2 regions of the Achromobacter sp. JUb104 genome follow, and region 2 is predicted to be linked to the other one. Evidence: riboswitches for the same ligand, from Rfam matches in the RefSeq annotation. Region 2 holds a riboswitch; the other holds the start of a gene.
What was found. A riboswitch is a leader RNA that binds a small molecule or an ion and turns the genes downstream of it on or off. The one in region 2 is predicted to bind glycine.
Positions count from the first base shown of each region.

Region 1 (7,588 bases), on a different contig from region 2:
CCGAACGCGTGGCCATCCGCGAGGCGCTGGGCTACGCCGCGCCGCACTTTCCGCTGGCCGACCACTACGCCAGCGAAGGCGACGAATGGATGTACGGCCGCGGCGCGCACGGCAAGCTGACCGACAGCGGCGACTGGCGCGAAACCATCGACCTGCACACGCACCGCTACATGCTGGAAGACACGCGGCTGGGCCTGTCATTCCTGGTATCCACCGGCCGCTGGGCGGGCGTGCCGACGCCGGTGGCGCAGGGCCTGCTGAATATCGCCAGCGCCATCACCGGCCGCGATCTCTACGCCGAGGGCCGCACGCTGGAACGCCTGGGCCTGGACCGCTTGTCGCGCGCCGGCATGGCGGAATTGCTGGAACAGGGGTGCTGAACATGGAAGACAGAATCTGCGTGATCGGCGCCGGCCGCATGGGCGAAGGCATCACCTTGTCGTACGTGCATGCCGGCCGCGACGTGACGCTTATCGACATCAAGCCCAGAACGCCCGCCGAACAAGCCGAGCACCACGCGCGCGTGCGGGCCAACCTGCGCCGCGAACTGGGCACGCTAAGCCGCCTGGGTTTACTGGACGCCGACCAGGCCGACACCGCCATGCAGCGCGTGCGCCTGTGCGGGCGCGACGACGCCATTGCCGATCTTCAACACGCGCGCGTCATCTTCGAAGCCGTGCCCGAACGCCTGGACGCCAAGCGCGACGCCTTCGCCTGGTTGGGGCAGGTCTGCGCGAAGGACGCCGTCATTGCGTCAACCACCTCAACATTTCTGGTGACCGAGCTGGCGGAACTGGTGCAACACCCGGAACGCTTTCTGAACGCGCACTGGCTCAACCCGGCCTATCTGATTCCGCTGGTTGAGGTCAGCCGTGGGCCGCGTACAAACGATGCCGCCTTGCAAGCCTTGCTGGACGTGCTACGTCAGGCCGGCAAGGTGCCCGTGCAGTGCGCGCCGTCGGCGGGCTACATCGTGCCGCGCATTCAGGCACTGGCGATGAACGAAGCCGCCCGCATGGTCGAGGAAGGCGTGGCCAGCGCCGAAGACATCGACACCGCCGTGCGCCTGGGATTCGGATTGCGCTTTTCGGTGCTGGGCTTGCTGGAATTCATCGACTGGGGTGGCGGCGACATCCTGTACTACGCGTCGCGCTACCTTGAAAGCGAGATCGGCCCGCGCTTCGCGTCGCCTGACGTCATCGCCCGCAACATGGAACAAGGCCGCAATGGGCTGCGAGATGGCAAAGGCTTCTACGACTACGCCGGCGTAGACGTGGATGCCTACAAAATGGAGCGCCTGGGACAGTTGTGCAAGCGGTTGGAAGTGATGGGGCTATTGCCGCGCGCGGGTGGTGCGCGCTAGCCAAGCCCTCAGTGCGCGTCCGCCTCAAGAATGCGATACGCCAGGCGCACGCGCGCTTCGTTCGGAATATTCCGATTCGCCAGGATCACCACGCCGACCTTCCTGGCCGGCACGAACGCCACGTAGGCGCCAAAGCCGTTGGTGGAACCGGTCTTGTTGATCCACACATCGGCGCGCGGCGCTTGCGGTGGGGTCAAGGCCTTGGCCGGTTGGCTCTGGCTGTTCATCGTGCCGGCATTGGCGGCAACCAGCGCTTCCAGCGTCACCGGGTACGCCAGTTGTTCCCACGCCAGGTCTTGCGTCATCGGACCCAGGTCGTAGTAGCCCACGTGCGTATCCGCCAGCGCCTTGGCAATTACGGTGTCACCAATGACGCGCTTGGCAATCCTCGCTTCCCGCGCGGCCTTGGCGCTGAATTCGCGCGGGGCAGACGCCACACCCATGTTCGCGTCCACAAAACGGATCAGGTCGCTGGCACTGGTCTTCACGCCGTACGCTTCGTCGGCCAGCACACCCGGGTTCACGCGCACGGGCGCGTTCTGCTTGTTGTAGCCCTGCGCGTAGTCGCCCATCTTGGCGGCCGGCACGTGGATATACGTGTTGGACAAGCCCAGCTTGGGCAACAGCGTCTTCTCGATAGCTTCAGCATAAGGCTGGCCGAGGCTCTTGGCCGCCACCACGCCCAGCATGCCGATGCTGGGGTTGGCATAGGTGCGGTACGTGCCCGGCGCGTAGCGCGGCGTCCACGCGGCCAGGTAGGCCATCAGTTGGGCGTCGTCCGTCACAACGTCCGGCACTTGCAAGGGAAAGCCGCCACCCGTGTGGGTACCCAGGTGGATCAGGTTCAGTTTGCCGAATGCCGTGCCTTGCAAGGTCGGCAAGAAGCGCGCCGGGCTGTCGGAGAGCGACAGCTTGCCCAACGCTTGGGCATAGGTTGCCAGGGTGGCGGTAAAGGTCTTGCTGATGGAGCCTAGCTCGAACAGCGTGTCGCGGCTGACAGGCGTGTGCGTTTGCAGCGAGGCCACGCCATAGTTCCGGAACTCATGGTGCCCATCGCGCGTGACGGCAATGGCCAGACCGGCAACGTCGTACTCCTGCATCAGCGCATGCACGGCGTCGTCGATATCGGCGCCAGGAGGCACCGGCTCGGCACGTACGGGCTGGCCCGAGGTGGCGGATTGATCAGCCTTCATAGGCGACGAGCCCGCCTGAACGCCGGACACGGCCACCAAAGAAAACACAGCGCCGCCGGCCACGGTAGCCAGGGCTTGCAAGACGGCGCGTCGCGCGGCGTGAAACGTCATTCCTATCGTCCTCTTGGTTTGCGCCGGTCCAACAACGCAGGCGGCGAACGCGACATAGTACTAACCCTGAATCAATTACGACAGGAACTTGGCTATTCTCTACCCCGTCGATTCAAAACCGCGTAGAAGAGATTGGCCCTTGCGGCCGGCGCCGACGGAGCAACCGCCCCGGAAACTCTCAGGCAACAGGACTGCGCGCGTCTAGACAATCTGGAGAGAGGCGCCGTGCGCGCCCACCGAAGGGGAACCCCGCCGCACCCGTCGGCCGGGTGAAGCTCTCAGGTATCAAAGACAGATGGGGTGCCGCATCCGTATTGGTTGCGGCCACACCCTCTGGAGCCACCATGCCCCGCATCGCCATCATTGGCGCCGGTATCACCGGCGTCACGTCCGCCTATGCCTTGTGCAAATTGGGATACCAGGTCACCGTCTACGACCGCCAGCGCTATCCCGCCATGGAAACGTCCTACGCCAACGGCGGCCAACTGTCCGCCAGCAACGCCGAGGTCTGGAACAGCACCGCCACCATTCTCAAAGGGCTGCGCTGGATGCTGCGCAAAAACGCGCCGCTGTTGCTGAACCCCCGGTTCAGTTGGCACAAGTATTCGTGGCTGGCGCAGTTCATGGCGCAAATTCCCAACTACCGCGACAACACCATCGCCACTACCCGCCTGGCCATCCAGGCGCGCCAGCACTTGTTCGACATGGCCGAGGCCGAAGGCATCGACTTCGACCTGGAACGCCGGGGCATCCTGCACATCTACCATGACGCCGACAGCTTCAAGGCGGCGCACCGCGCCAACACGCTGTTGCAAGCCGGCGGCCTGGACCGCTACGCCGTGACGGCCGACGAAGCCCGCGCCATCGAACCCACCCTGCAAACCGGATGCCACGGCGGCTTCTACACGCCATCGGACGCCACAGGCGACATCCACAAGTTCACCCGAGGCCTGGCCCGCGCCTGCGAACGCCGTGGCGTGAGCTTCGTGCAAGACGCCGACATCGGCGCCATCCGCCCGCACAACGGCGGTTACGGGCTGGACGTACTGCGCAACGGCGGCACCGAACGCGAACCGCACGAGGCCGACGCCATCGTGGTGTGCGCGGGGTCCGCCAGCAGACAATTCGCCAAGCTGCTGGGCGACAGGTTGAACATCTACCCGGTCAAGGGCTATTCGATCAGCGTGCACCTGGACGACGCCGACAGCCGCGCAGCCGCGCCCCACGTCAGCTTGCTGGACGAAGCCGCAAAGATCGTCACCAGCCGCCTGGGCGACCGCTTCCGCGTAGCCGGCACGGCCGAGTTCAACGGCTTCAACCTGGACATCCGTGCCGAGCGCGTGCAACCGCTGATCGACTGGACCCGCAAGCATTTCCCCGGCGTGATGACATCGCGGGTCGTCCCGTGGTGCGGCCTGCGCCCCATGACGCCCAACATGCTGCCGCGTGTGGGGCCGGGCAAACGCCCGGGAGTGTTCTACAACACCGGACATGGGCACTTGGGCTGGACCTTATCGGCGGCGACGGCGCAGGTGCTGACGGAAAGCGTCAGGGCGGCGTTTTCTGGGTCACCAACAGCGCATACGGGTTGATGGCCCCGCCGTCATAAATTCCATAATGCAGATGCGGCGGGGTTCCTTGGGCATTCCCCGTATTGCCGACATAACCCAGCACATCACCCGGCGCCACCAATTGCCCGCGTTCAATGTCGGCGTAGCCGTCCAGATGCGCGTAGTAATGCCGTTGGCGGCCGGGGCCCAGCACCCATACCACCTGGCCGCCAAGGTTGTTCGTGCCCACCTGCATCACGACGCCTTCGGTGGTGGACAGCACGGGCGTGCCCCGGGGGGCAAAGATGTCGATGCCTTCGTGGCGCCGGCCGTTCGACCGCGCGGCGCCCCAGGTGTCGGAAAGGCGTCGCGAGGAAACACCCTGCACCGGCACGGGCAATGACGTCGGCGCTTCTTGCCACGCAAGCCGCGCCATATGCCACGGCGCGCGCGCAGCATCGGGCAGGCGGGGCCACGCCCAAACGGCCAGCGCGGCCAACAAGGAAAGTACGACGATGCGCCTGATGAAGCGCAAGACAGGGTTGGCGTTCATGAACGGTTCGACGCTGAGCGGGCGGAGGGGTTCCCCGGTGTCTGAGGCGACTACGGCAGTTGTGACGGCTGCGATAGCCGCGATGGATGCAATGACGCCAATGGGTATGAAGGCTCAGGCGAACACCAGACACACCGGCGTGGGCACCTGGGCCACCACGTCGGGGTTGTCCAGGCGCCCCGTTGCGGCATCGATGCGCAAGCGCAGGATCGAATCACCTTTCTGGTTCAGCGCGTACAAGGCGCCGCCGTCCGGCGCCATGGTCAGTGCGCGCGGAAAGCGCAGCCCTTCCGTCCAGACTTGCAGCGGCGTGAGCGCGCCGTCCGCGCCTATGCCAAAGACGCCGATGCTGTCCGCCTGCGGATGATCGTTCTGGACGCGGCGGGTAGACACATACAGATAGCGGCCGGATGGATGAATGAGCAGTGACGCCGCGTTGGCCGTGCCAGTAAAGCCCGCCGGCGTGGCCGGGACGGTGTGGCGGTGTTCCAGCACACGGCCCGCGATGGAGTCATACCCGTAGCACGACACGCTGGCATCGAGCTCATTGACGACATACAGCAGCGCGCCGTCGGGATGCAGCGCCAGATGGCGTGGCCCGCTGCCCGCAGGCAGTTCGGTGCGCGCGGAGAGCGACAAGTTGCCGTCTGCCAGCGTAAACGCATTGATGCGGTCGCTGCCCAGGTCAGTAGCCAGCACGCGCTGGCCGGTGGGGTCGAACAGCACCATGTGCGGGTGGGCGGATTGCTGTTCGGGACGCGGGCCAGAGCCGGTTTCCTTGACGATGCCTGACACCGCGCCCAACGAACCATCGCGCTGGATGGGCAGCACGTTGTAGGTGCCGCCCAGGTACTGCGCAGTGACCAGATGCTTGCCGTCGGGCGATACCGCCAGGTGCGCTGGCGCGGTGCTGGATAAGGACAGGGGCTGCCGGTTCAACAATCGCAAGCTGCCATCCGCGGCATCAATGGCGTAGGCCTCGGCCGTGCCCCGGGGCAGCCCTTGCCAGTGTTCGATCTCGTTGATGGCGTACAGAAAGCGCCGCGTGGGATGCACGGCCAGATAGGACGGGTTGTCGCTTTCCATTACCTGGACCAGCCGCCAGCCTTGCGCGCGCATCGCAAACACGTGGATGCCCGCGGACGGTGGCCCGCCTGCCGTGCCGCCCGGCGCATCGTGCGTGTAGGTGCCCACATAGGCAAAGCCGGCGGGATCAGCGGGGGATGTAAGGGATGTGGAAGATGGGGCCGATGCCGACGCGCCCATCGCGGACAGCCACGGCGCCGCCGCGCTCGCGGCCGACAAACCACCGGCAAGCTGGATGAAGGATCTGCGCGGCGCGCTGAAGAAGGTGTTCATGGCAGGCTCCGGCAAGGCGAATCGTGCGTCATCACGGGCGCACCGACATCGCATGGTGGAAGACATTATTCGGATCGTAGCGGCGCTTGACCTGTTGCAGGAACGGATAAAGCTCGCCCTTTCCGTAATACAACTGCGGCCAAAAATCATGCGCGAGCATGTCGCGGTCGGGGTAGTTGATGTAGCAGCCTTGATACCTATCCCCCGGATACGGCGTGCCCGCGAATCCCGACAATGGCGAAGGGGCCGCCGGGTCCGTATACACGTCGCGGTAAAAATCCGTCATCCAGCGCAAATGGATGGCGTCCTGGTCGGCATGGGTCCAGTAGGTTTGGTATTGCAGCTTCATGACCGATTCACGCTGATGCACGGCGGTGTCGCGCAGGCGTTCGGGCCGGTTGATGGCGCCGCCGTAAGAGTCCACCTGCAACAGCGACTGGCGCAGGTCAGCGCCGGGCATGTCGCGAGTCAGATGCGTGTAAATGCGCGCGGACTCGTGCACGCTGAAGTTGCGTTTCATGTAGGCGGACTTGTATTTGCCGCGCTGGTTGGGGCCCGAGCCATTGAGCGTTTGCGTGGCCGCCAGCCAGTCGTAGCGGATAACCGTGTGCGGCTCGCTGCAAAGCAGGTCGCCGCCCATGCGCGGGCGTGGCAGGCCTGGCGTGGTGGCCCGCGCGGCAACCGGCGCGCAGGCACGGAAGCGGTCCAGAAAATCTTGCAGCACCGTCAGGTCTCGGCAAGTGCCGTCGGGGTTGCAGAACTGCACGATCATCACGATCTGCCCCGCCGCCTGATGCGTGAGCTTCAGCAACGAGAACATGCCCCAGGTGTCGGCGGCCCTGCCCCGCGTTTCCCAATAGCTGCCATAGATGTCCAGCAGTTGCGCAAAGCGCCGGGGCGTCATGCCGGCCCAGTCGAATGCAACGGTGGCGATGGCCACTTCGCGCGGAGCCTGGGGCAACGTGGCAAAACCATAGCTGGTGATCACGCCGAAGTTTCCGCCGCCCGCCCCTCGGCAGGCACGAAACAGGTCGGCGTCGCGCGTGGCGTCGACGGTGCGCGGCACGACGTTGCCGCCCGCGTCCACGGTCAGGATGTCGACCGCGCTCAGCCAGTCGCACGCCAGCCCTTGCAGGCGCGACAGCAGGCCGTAGCCGCCGCCCGTGATGTGGCCGCCCGCCGCCACCGAATAGCAAGAGCCGCCGGGCAAGGACACGCCATGACGCTTGTACAGGTCCAGGTCGCCGTTCCAGTTTTGCGAACCGGCGGCAATGCGCAGCAGCCCGTCGGATGACGGAGGCACGCGGTCCAGCAAGCTGAGGTCAAGGATGGCGCCGCCCGGATTGTTCGAGACGAAGTCCTCATAGCAGTGGCCCCCGCTACGTATCGTGGGGCGCTTGCCCTGCGCCACGATGCGGGACAGGGCACGGGCCGCGTCATCGGGTGTTTCACAGAGTTC
Region 1 is NZ_JANUEY010000001.1:610,804-618,391, reverse strand. It holds gene M2361_RS02835 (NAD/NADP-dependent octopine/nopaline dehydrogenase family protein) at 1-380, shown strand, start outside; gene M2361_RS02830 (3-hydroxybutyryl-CoA dehydrogenase) at 383-1,363, shown strand; gene ampC (class C beta-lactamase) at 1,372-2,667, opposite strand; glycine riboswitch at 2,781-2,871, shown strand; gene M2361_RS02820 (D-amino acid dehydrogenase) at 3,012-4,259, shown strand; gene M2361_RS02815 (M23 family metallopeptidase) at 4,216-4,770, opposite strand; gene M2361_RS02810 (beta-propeller fold lactonase family protein) at 4,885-6,129, opposite strand; gene M2361_RS02805 (FAD-binding oxidoreductase) at 6,161-7,588, opposite strand, start outside.
Region 1: linked by a shared signal. The riboswitch ahead of M2361_RS02820 (D-amino acid dehydrogenase) and the one ahead of gcvT (glycine cleavage system aminomethyltransferase GcvT) in region 2 are both predicted to bind glycine.

Region 2 (7,588 bases):
GGTTGGTGCCGTGGGCCGAAGCCGGGATCAGGCAGACGTTGCGCTGATGCTGGCCGTTGGCCTGGTGGTAGCCGCGAATTGCCAGCAGGCCGGCGTATTCGCCCTGCGCGCCCGAGTTGGGTTGCAGGCTGATGTTGTCGTAGCCGGTGATTTCGCACAGCGCGGCGGACAGGCGGTCGATCAGTTCGTTGTAGCCCTGGCTTTGCGAGGCGGGCGCAAACGGGTGGATCAGCGCGAACTCGGGCCAGGTGATGGGGATCATCTCGGCCGTGGCGTTCAGCTTCATGGTGCACGAACCCAGCGGGATCATCGTGCGGTCCAGTGCCAGGTCCTTGTCGGCCAGCTTGCGCAGGTAGCGCAGCATGTCGGTTTCGGACTGCACGCTGGAGAAGACCGGGTGCTTCAGGATGGCGCTTTCGCGCGCGACCGATGCGGGAATGCCGCTGGCGGCGGCCGCGTCCAGCGCGTCGATGTCGAGTTCGACGTCGTCGCGTTCCAGGCCGGCGGCGAACACGTTGACCAGCGCTTGCAGGTCAGCGACGGTGACGGTTTCGTCCAGCGACACCGCCAGGCGCGCGCCATCGACGCGGCGCAGGTTGATGTGCTCGCACTCGGCGGCGGTCAGGATGGCCGGGGTGGCGGCGCCGGTTTCCAGCAACAGCGTGTCGAAGAAGGTGTCGTTCACGACCTTCACGCCCAGCTTGATCAGTTCACCACGCAGGATGGCGGTGCTGCGCTGCACGCGCTGGGCGATGCGGCGGATGCCTTCCGGACCATGCCACACGGCGTACATGCCGGCCATCACGGCCAGCAGCACTTGCGCCGTGCAGATGTTGGACGTGGCCTTCTCGCGGCGGATGTGCTGTTCGCGCGTTTGCAGCGCCAGGCGCATCGCCGGGTTGCCTTGCGCGTCTTTCGACACGCCGACCAAACGGCCGGCCATGTTGCGCTTGAAGGAATCCTTGCAGGCCATGAAGCCGGCGTGCGGGCCGCCAAAGCCGAACGGCACGCCGAAGCGTTGCGCCGAACCAATGGCGATGTCCGCGCCCCACTCGCCCGGGGCGGCCAACAGAGCCAGCGCCAGCAGGTCGGTGGCGCAAGCGACCACGGCGCCTTGCGCGTGGGCGGCTTCAGCCAGCTTGCGGTAGTCGGACACGGAACCGGTGCTGTGCGGGTATTGCAGCAGCACGCCAAAGCACTCGGGCAGACCTTCGGCCTCGTCACCGACGGCGATTTCCAGCCCCAGGCCTTCGGCGCGCGTACGCACGACTTCAATGGTCTGCGGATGCACGTGGCGCGAAATGAAGAACACCGGGCTTTGCGACTTGGCGCCACGGCGAGCCAGCGTCATGGCTTCGGCGGCGGCGGTGCTTTCGTCCAGCAGCGAGGCGTTGGAGATGTCCAGCCCGGTCAGGTCGGCGACCATGGTCTGGTAGTTCAGCAGGGCTTCAAGACGGCCCTGCGAGATCTCCGGCTGATACGGCGTGTAGGCCGTGTACCAGGCGGGGTTCTCAAGAATGTTGCGCAGCACGACGTTGGGCGTCTGCGTGCCGTAGTACCCCTGGCCGATGTAGTTGCGAAAGACCTTGTTGCGGCCGGCAATCTGCTTCAGCTCGGCCAGCACGTCGGGTTCGCTGCGCGAGGGCGGCAGCGCCAGCGGGGCCTGGCTGCGGATCTTGGCGGGCACGACTTCGTCGATCAGGGCGTCCAGGCTGGCGCTGCCAATCACTTGGAGCATGGCGGCCTGGTCGGCGTCGGACGGGCCGATGTGGCGGGGGATGAAGTCGGTATGGGTGTCTAGGGCGCGCGACATGGAGAGATCTCGGGGTGGTGGTGCATTTCGCGAGCCGGGCGCGCCACGAGGACGGCGCGCCCGGCTCGAACCGGCTTAACCGTTGGCGACGGCTTCGTAGCCGGCGGCATCCAGCAGCTTGTCGGCGTCGGCGGAGTTCACCGGCTTGATCTTGAAGATCCAGGTGGTGAAGGCCGATTCGTTGATCAGGCTGGGGTTGTTTTCCAGTTCGTCGTTGAAAGCGACGATTTCACCGTCGACCGGGGCGTAGATGTCGGAAGCGGCCTTGACCGACTCGACCACGCCGGCGGTTTCGCCCGCCTTCAGCTTGGCGCCGACATTCACGTCGCCAACGAAAACCAGGTCGCCCAATTGGTCCTGGGCGGTGTCGGTGATGCCGACGACGAACACGTCGCCTTCAGCTTTGACCCATTCGTGGGACGAGGTGTACTTGCGATCGGTGGGCAGGCTCATGGGAAATCCTCTAGGGAATACGGGGTAGATGAATGGTGTTGCGCGCCTCGCGCGAACGCCGCGTGCGTGTAGGCAGGCGGCCGGTCGCGCGAAGCTTCGAGTTTACGAGTGTTCGACGGCTTTGCCGTTACGGACAAAAGGCAGCTTGCAGACCAGGGCGGGCACCCATTTGCCGCGGATATCGACTTCGACCGTGTCGCCCGGACGCACGCCTTGCGGCAGGCGGGCAAAGCCGATCGACACGCCCAGCGTGGGCGACATGGTGCCGCTGGTGAGTTCGCCCGTGCCGGCCGGCGTGCGCACGGCCATGTGGGCGCGCATCACGCCGCGCTCTTGCAGCTTCAGGCCGACAAAGGCGGCGGGGGTGGCGAATTGTTCCAGCGCGTCGCGGCCGATGAAGCGGCGCTCGGCGTTCTTCAAGGACACGGTCCAGGTCAGGCCGGCCTGGTCGGGCTGGGTCAGCTCGTCCATGTCCTGGCCGTACAGGTTCATGCCGGCTTCCAGGCGCAGCGTGTCACGCGCGCCCAGGCCCGCCGGGCGCACGCCCTGGGCGGCAAGGTCGCGCCACAATTGCACGACGTCGTCGGCGGGCAGGACGATTTCAAAGCCGTCTTCGCCGGTGTAGCCGGTGCGCGCGACGAGCGTGTCGTCGCCCACGCGGGCGGCGACGAAAGGCGTCAGGGGTTCGGAGACGGCCTGCCAGGCCGGACGCGCGGCCCAGACCTTGGCGCGGGCGTTGGGGCCCTGCACGGCCACCATGGCCAGGTCGCGGCGCGGGGTGATGGCGACGTCGAAATTGCCGGCCTGCTTCACACGCTGCATCCAGGCCACGTCTTTGTCGGCGGTGCCGGCGTTGACCACCACGCGCCATTCGTCGGCGGCGAAGAAATAGATGATCAGGTCGTCGATGACGCCGCCCTGCGGGTTCAGCATGCAGGAATACAGCGCCTTGCCGGGCACGGTCAGCTTGGCGACGTCGTTGGCGACCAGGCGTTGCAGGAAGGCGTAGGCGTCGGGGCCGACAACATCGACGTTCAGCATGTGCGACACGTCGAACATGCCGGCGTCCTGGCGCACCGCGTGGTGTTCCTCAAGCTGCGAGCCGTAGGCCAAGGGCATGTCCCAGCCGCCGAAATCGACCATTCGGGCGCCGGAGGCGATGTGTTCGTCGGCCAGCGGGGTGCGTTTGAGGGTTGCGGACATGCGCGAGAACTCCGGGACGGCAATGCTTTGCCAGGGTTACGGAATGCCGGTCGTGACAAGGCTGATTGCGCTTGCACGGCATCGGCTGAATCTTCCGCCCCTCTGTCCTTTTGCCTGAGAGTTGCCCCGCGCGTGGCGGGTTTGCACCTTCGGCGCCTGGGCTGCTCGCTGTGTCCCGAATTTCGGGGCGGCGCCAGGTCTCTCCAGAGTACTGTTTTGCCGCATCCACACGGTGAAAAAACCGGGACGGGGCAAGCATGTGCGGTATCGGTTACCTGAGCGATTCTGGGCGAATTGCGCCTTCGGCGGCGGCCCACTGAAACGGCCGCTCTCTCCCGCAAACATGCGTGACAGCGGCGCCAAGCATACAACGAAAACAAGCCCCGGAAAAGCGCGATTTCGGGGCTCGGCCCCTGGGCAAACCGCTGCCGGGACCCGCGCCCAGCTTGACGCCAGCGCCGAAACTAACCCAGCGCCGTGTCCAGCAGCATCATCAGCACAAAGCCCAGCATCAGCCCGCACGTGGCGTAGACCTCGTGCCCCTTGCGGTGCGACTCGGGAATGATTTCATGGCTGATGACAAACAGCATGGCGCCCGCCGCGAAGCCCAGGCCCCAGGGCAGCAGCAACGCTGACCAGCCGACGATGGCGGCGCCCAGCACGGCGCCCAGCGGCTCGACCAGCCCCGACAACATCCCCAGCGCCACGGCGAAGGTTCGCGTGTAGCCGGCTGCCAGCAACGCCACCGCCACGACCAACCCTTCGGGAACGTCCTGGATGGCGATGCCGGTAGCCAGCGCGGTGCCCGCCACCGGATCGCCGCCCGCAAAGCCGACCCCGATGGCCAGGCCTTCGGGCAGGTTATGCAAGGTGATGGCGATGACGAACAGCCAGGCCCGGCGAATGCGGCGCGACTCGATGCCTTCGCGGCCCTTGATGAAGTGCTCGTGTGGCAGCGTGCGATCCATGATGAGCAGCACGGCGGCGCCCAGCAGAATGGCCGCCCCCACCGTCAGCCCCGCGCCCCAGGGGCCCATGCCCTGGCTTTCGGCCGCCGCGATGCCCGGGGCCACCAGCGAAAACGCGCAGGCCGCCAGCATGACGCCGGCGCCGAAGCCGAACATGCTGTCCTGGACCTTTTGCGGAATGGTGCGGGCGAACAGAATGGGCAAGGTGCCCAGCGCGGTGGCGGCGGCGGCCACCAGGCCGCCCAGCAATGCGTCAGCCACGTGCGGCGCGCGCACATCCAGATAGGCCCACAACTGGTGCAAAGCCAGGCATGACACCAAAACCGCCAGCGTCCAGACACTGATGCTGGTGGCCGCGGGACGCACGCGATGACGACTGAAGGTGTTCATGGGGCGGCTGCCTCCGTCACAGAGCGGGCTTAGCCCTTCGCAGCCGCATAGCGGCGAGCCACTTCGGACCAATTCACGACATTGTAAAAGGCGCCAATGTATTCAGGGCGACGGTTTTGGTACTTGAGGTAATAGGCGTGTTCCCAGACGTCCAGGCCCAGGATCGGGGTGTTGCCCTGCATCAGCGGGCTGTCCTGGTTGGCGCTGCTTTCCACGACCAGCTTGCCGGCGGGCGTGACCGAGAGCCAGGCCCAGCCGCTGCCGAAGCGGGTCAAGGCGGCTTTGGTGAAGACCTCGCGGAAGGCGGCCAGGCCACCCAGTTCGGCGTCGATGGCGGCGGCCAGCGCGCCATCGGGTTCACCGCCGCCTTCGGGCGACATCACGGACCAGAACAAGCTGTGGTTGGCGTGGCCACCGCCATGGTTGCGGACCGCGCCCCGTATGGCTTCCGGCAATTGGTCCAGGCGCGCGACCAAGGCTTCAACGGGTTCTTCCGTGCTGATACCGGCGCCATCCAGCGCCGCGTTCAGGCTGGTGACGTAGGTTTGATGATGCTTGCTGTAGTGGATCTCCATCGTCATCGCGTCGATGTGAGGCTCCAGGGCGTCATAGGCGTAGGGCAGCGTCGGAAGGGTATAGGGCATGCATGTCTCCGTGGGATTGGTGCCTTTGCATCGAAAGGTGCCAGTCGAAATCGAAAACATAAATGATATGTATTTTTATTTGATAAAACAATGACGGCGTGGATGTTGGGCCATTACCGCAACATTAGCGCGCCATCACCGCGCCATCACTGCTTCATCACAGCGATGACGGCAACACCCAACTACAACACCAACTACAGCGCCTTGCCGCAGGCCACGCCCGAAGCCCAGGCCCATTGGAAGTTGTAGCCGCCCAGCCAGCCCGTCACGTCCACGGCTTCGCCAATGAAATACAGGCCGGACGTGGTTTTGGCTTGCATGGATTTCTGGTCCAGGCCGCGTGTATCGACGCCGCCGCGCATCACCTCGGCCTTTTTGTAGCCGGCCGTGCCGCTGGGCACCAGTGTCCATTGATGGATGTCTTGCGCCAACGCACGCAGTGTTTTGTCCGGCGCGTCGGCCAGGCGCATCGCGGCAAGGCCGGGCTTGCCGCCCTGCTCCGCCAGATGCAGCCAGCGGTCGGCCAGCCGCTTGGGCCATAACCCGGCAAGTACGGTATGCAATTGCTGCCGGTTGCCCGACTTGGAAGCCAGCAGTTCTTCGGCCAGGTCGCGGCCCGGCGCCAGGTCGATGACGATGGGCTCGCCCGGTTTCCAATAGCTGGAAATCTGCAAGATGCCCGGCCCGGACAAGCCACGATGGGTGAACAGCAGGTCTTCCAGAAATTCGCCCCGGGTCTTGCCCTGCCCCGTGTGCAGGCCCACTTCAAGCGCCACGCCCGACAGTTCGGACAGCGCCTGCCATTGCGCTGGGTCGAAGGTCAGCGGCACCAGCGCGGGGCGCGGCTCGACCACCTTCAAGCCGAATTGGCGCGCAATCTTCAAGCCAAAGTCGGTAGCGCCCAATTGCGGGATCGCCATGCCGCCCGTGGCCACCACCAGCTTGGCCGCGCGGATCACGCCTTGGCTGGTGCGCAGTTCGAAGCCCTGTTCGCCATGGCTGATCTCGGCCACCGAACAGCCCATGCGCCACTGCACATTGCCCGCGTCGCACTCGGCGCGCAGCATGTCGATGATGGATTCGCTGGAATCGTTGCAGAACAACTGGCCACGATGCTTCTCGTGCCAGGCGATGTGATGGCGCTTCATCAGCGCCAGAAAATCCTGCGGCGTATAGGCCGACAGTGCCGAGCGGCAGAAATGCGGGTTATCGGACAGAAAATTGGCGGGTCCGGTCCCGATGTTGGTGAAGTTGCAGCGGCCGCCGCCCGAAATGCGGATTTTCTCGGCCAGGCGCTCGGTGTGGTCGACCAGCACCACGCGCAAGCCGCGCTGGCCGGCTACCGCTGCACACATCATGCCAGCGGCGCCGGCGCCGAGTACGGCTACATCAAACATCAGGACTCCAGACCCGCCGGGTCTTATTCTTCGATCAGGCAATCAACGTAGTAGCGCTTTTCGCCATCCGGACCCAATTCATCGGCCAGGCCGTGAATATAGGTTTCGAAGCCGGGGAAGCGCTCGTTGAATTCACGCGCGAATTGCAGGTACTGCACGATGGTGCGGTTGAAGCGTTCGCCCGGAATCAACAGCGGAATGCCCGGGGGATACGGGGTTAACAGCACGCCCGTGACGCGGCCTTCCAGCTTGTCGATGTCGACGCGCTCGACCTCGCGGTGCGCCATGCGCGCGAAGGCGTCCGACGGCTTCAGCGCCGGCACCATGTCGCTCAGGTACATCTCGGTGGTCAGGCGGGCGACGTCGCGCGCGCGGTAGGCTTCGTGGATTTCCTGGCACAGATCGCGCAGGCCCATGCGCTCGTAGCGGCGATGCACGCGGCAGAAGTCCGGCAGGATGCGCCACAGCGGCTGGTTGCGGTCGTAGTCGTCCTTGAACTGCTGCAACGCGGTCAACAGCGTGTTCCAACGGCCCTTGGTGATGCCGATGGTGAACAGGATGAAGAACGAATACAGGCCGGTCTTTTCAACCACCACGCCGTGCTCGGTCAGGTACTTGGAGACCAGCGCGGCCGGGATGCCGGTTTCGCCGAAGCTGCCCGACATGTCCAGCCCCGGCGTGATGACCGTGGCCTTGATCGGGTCCAGCATGTTGAAGCCT
Region 2 is NZ_JANUEY010000002.1:774,163-781,750, forward strand. It holds gene gcvP (aminomethyl-transferring glycine dehydrogenase) at 1-1,813, opposite strand, end outside; gene gcvH (glycine cleavage system protein GcvH) at 1,889-2,266, opposite strand; gene gcvT (glycine cleavage system aminomethyltransferase GcvT) at 2,369-3,469, opposite strand; glycine riboswitch at 3,562-3,686, opposite strand; glycine riboswitch at 3,722-3,817, opposite strand; gene M2361_RS15445 (ZIP family metal transporter) at 3,934-4,827, opposite strand; gene M2361_RS15450 (superoxide dismutase) at 4,857-5,471, opposite strand; gene M2361_RS15455 (NAD(P)/FAD-dependent oxidoreductase) at 5,666-6,868, opposite strand; gene M2361_RS15460 (arginine/lysine/ornithine decarboxylase) at 6,892-7,588, opposite strand, start outside.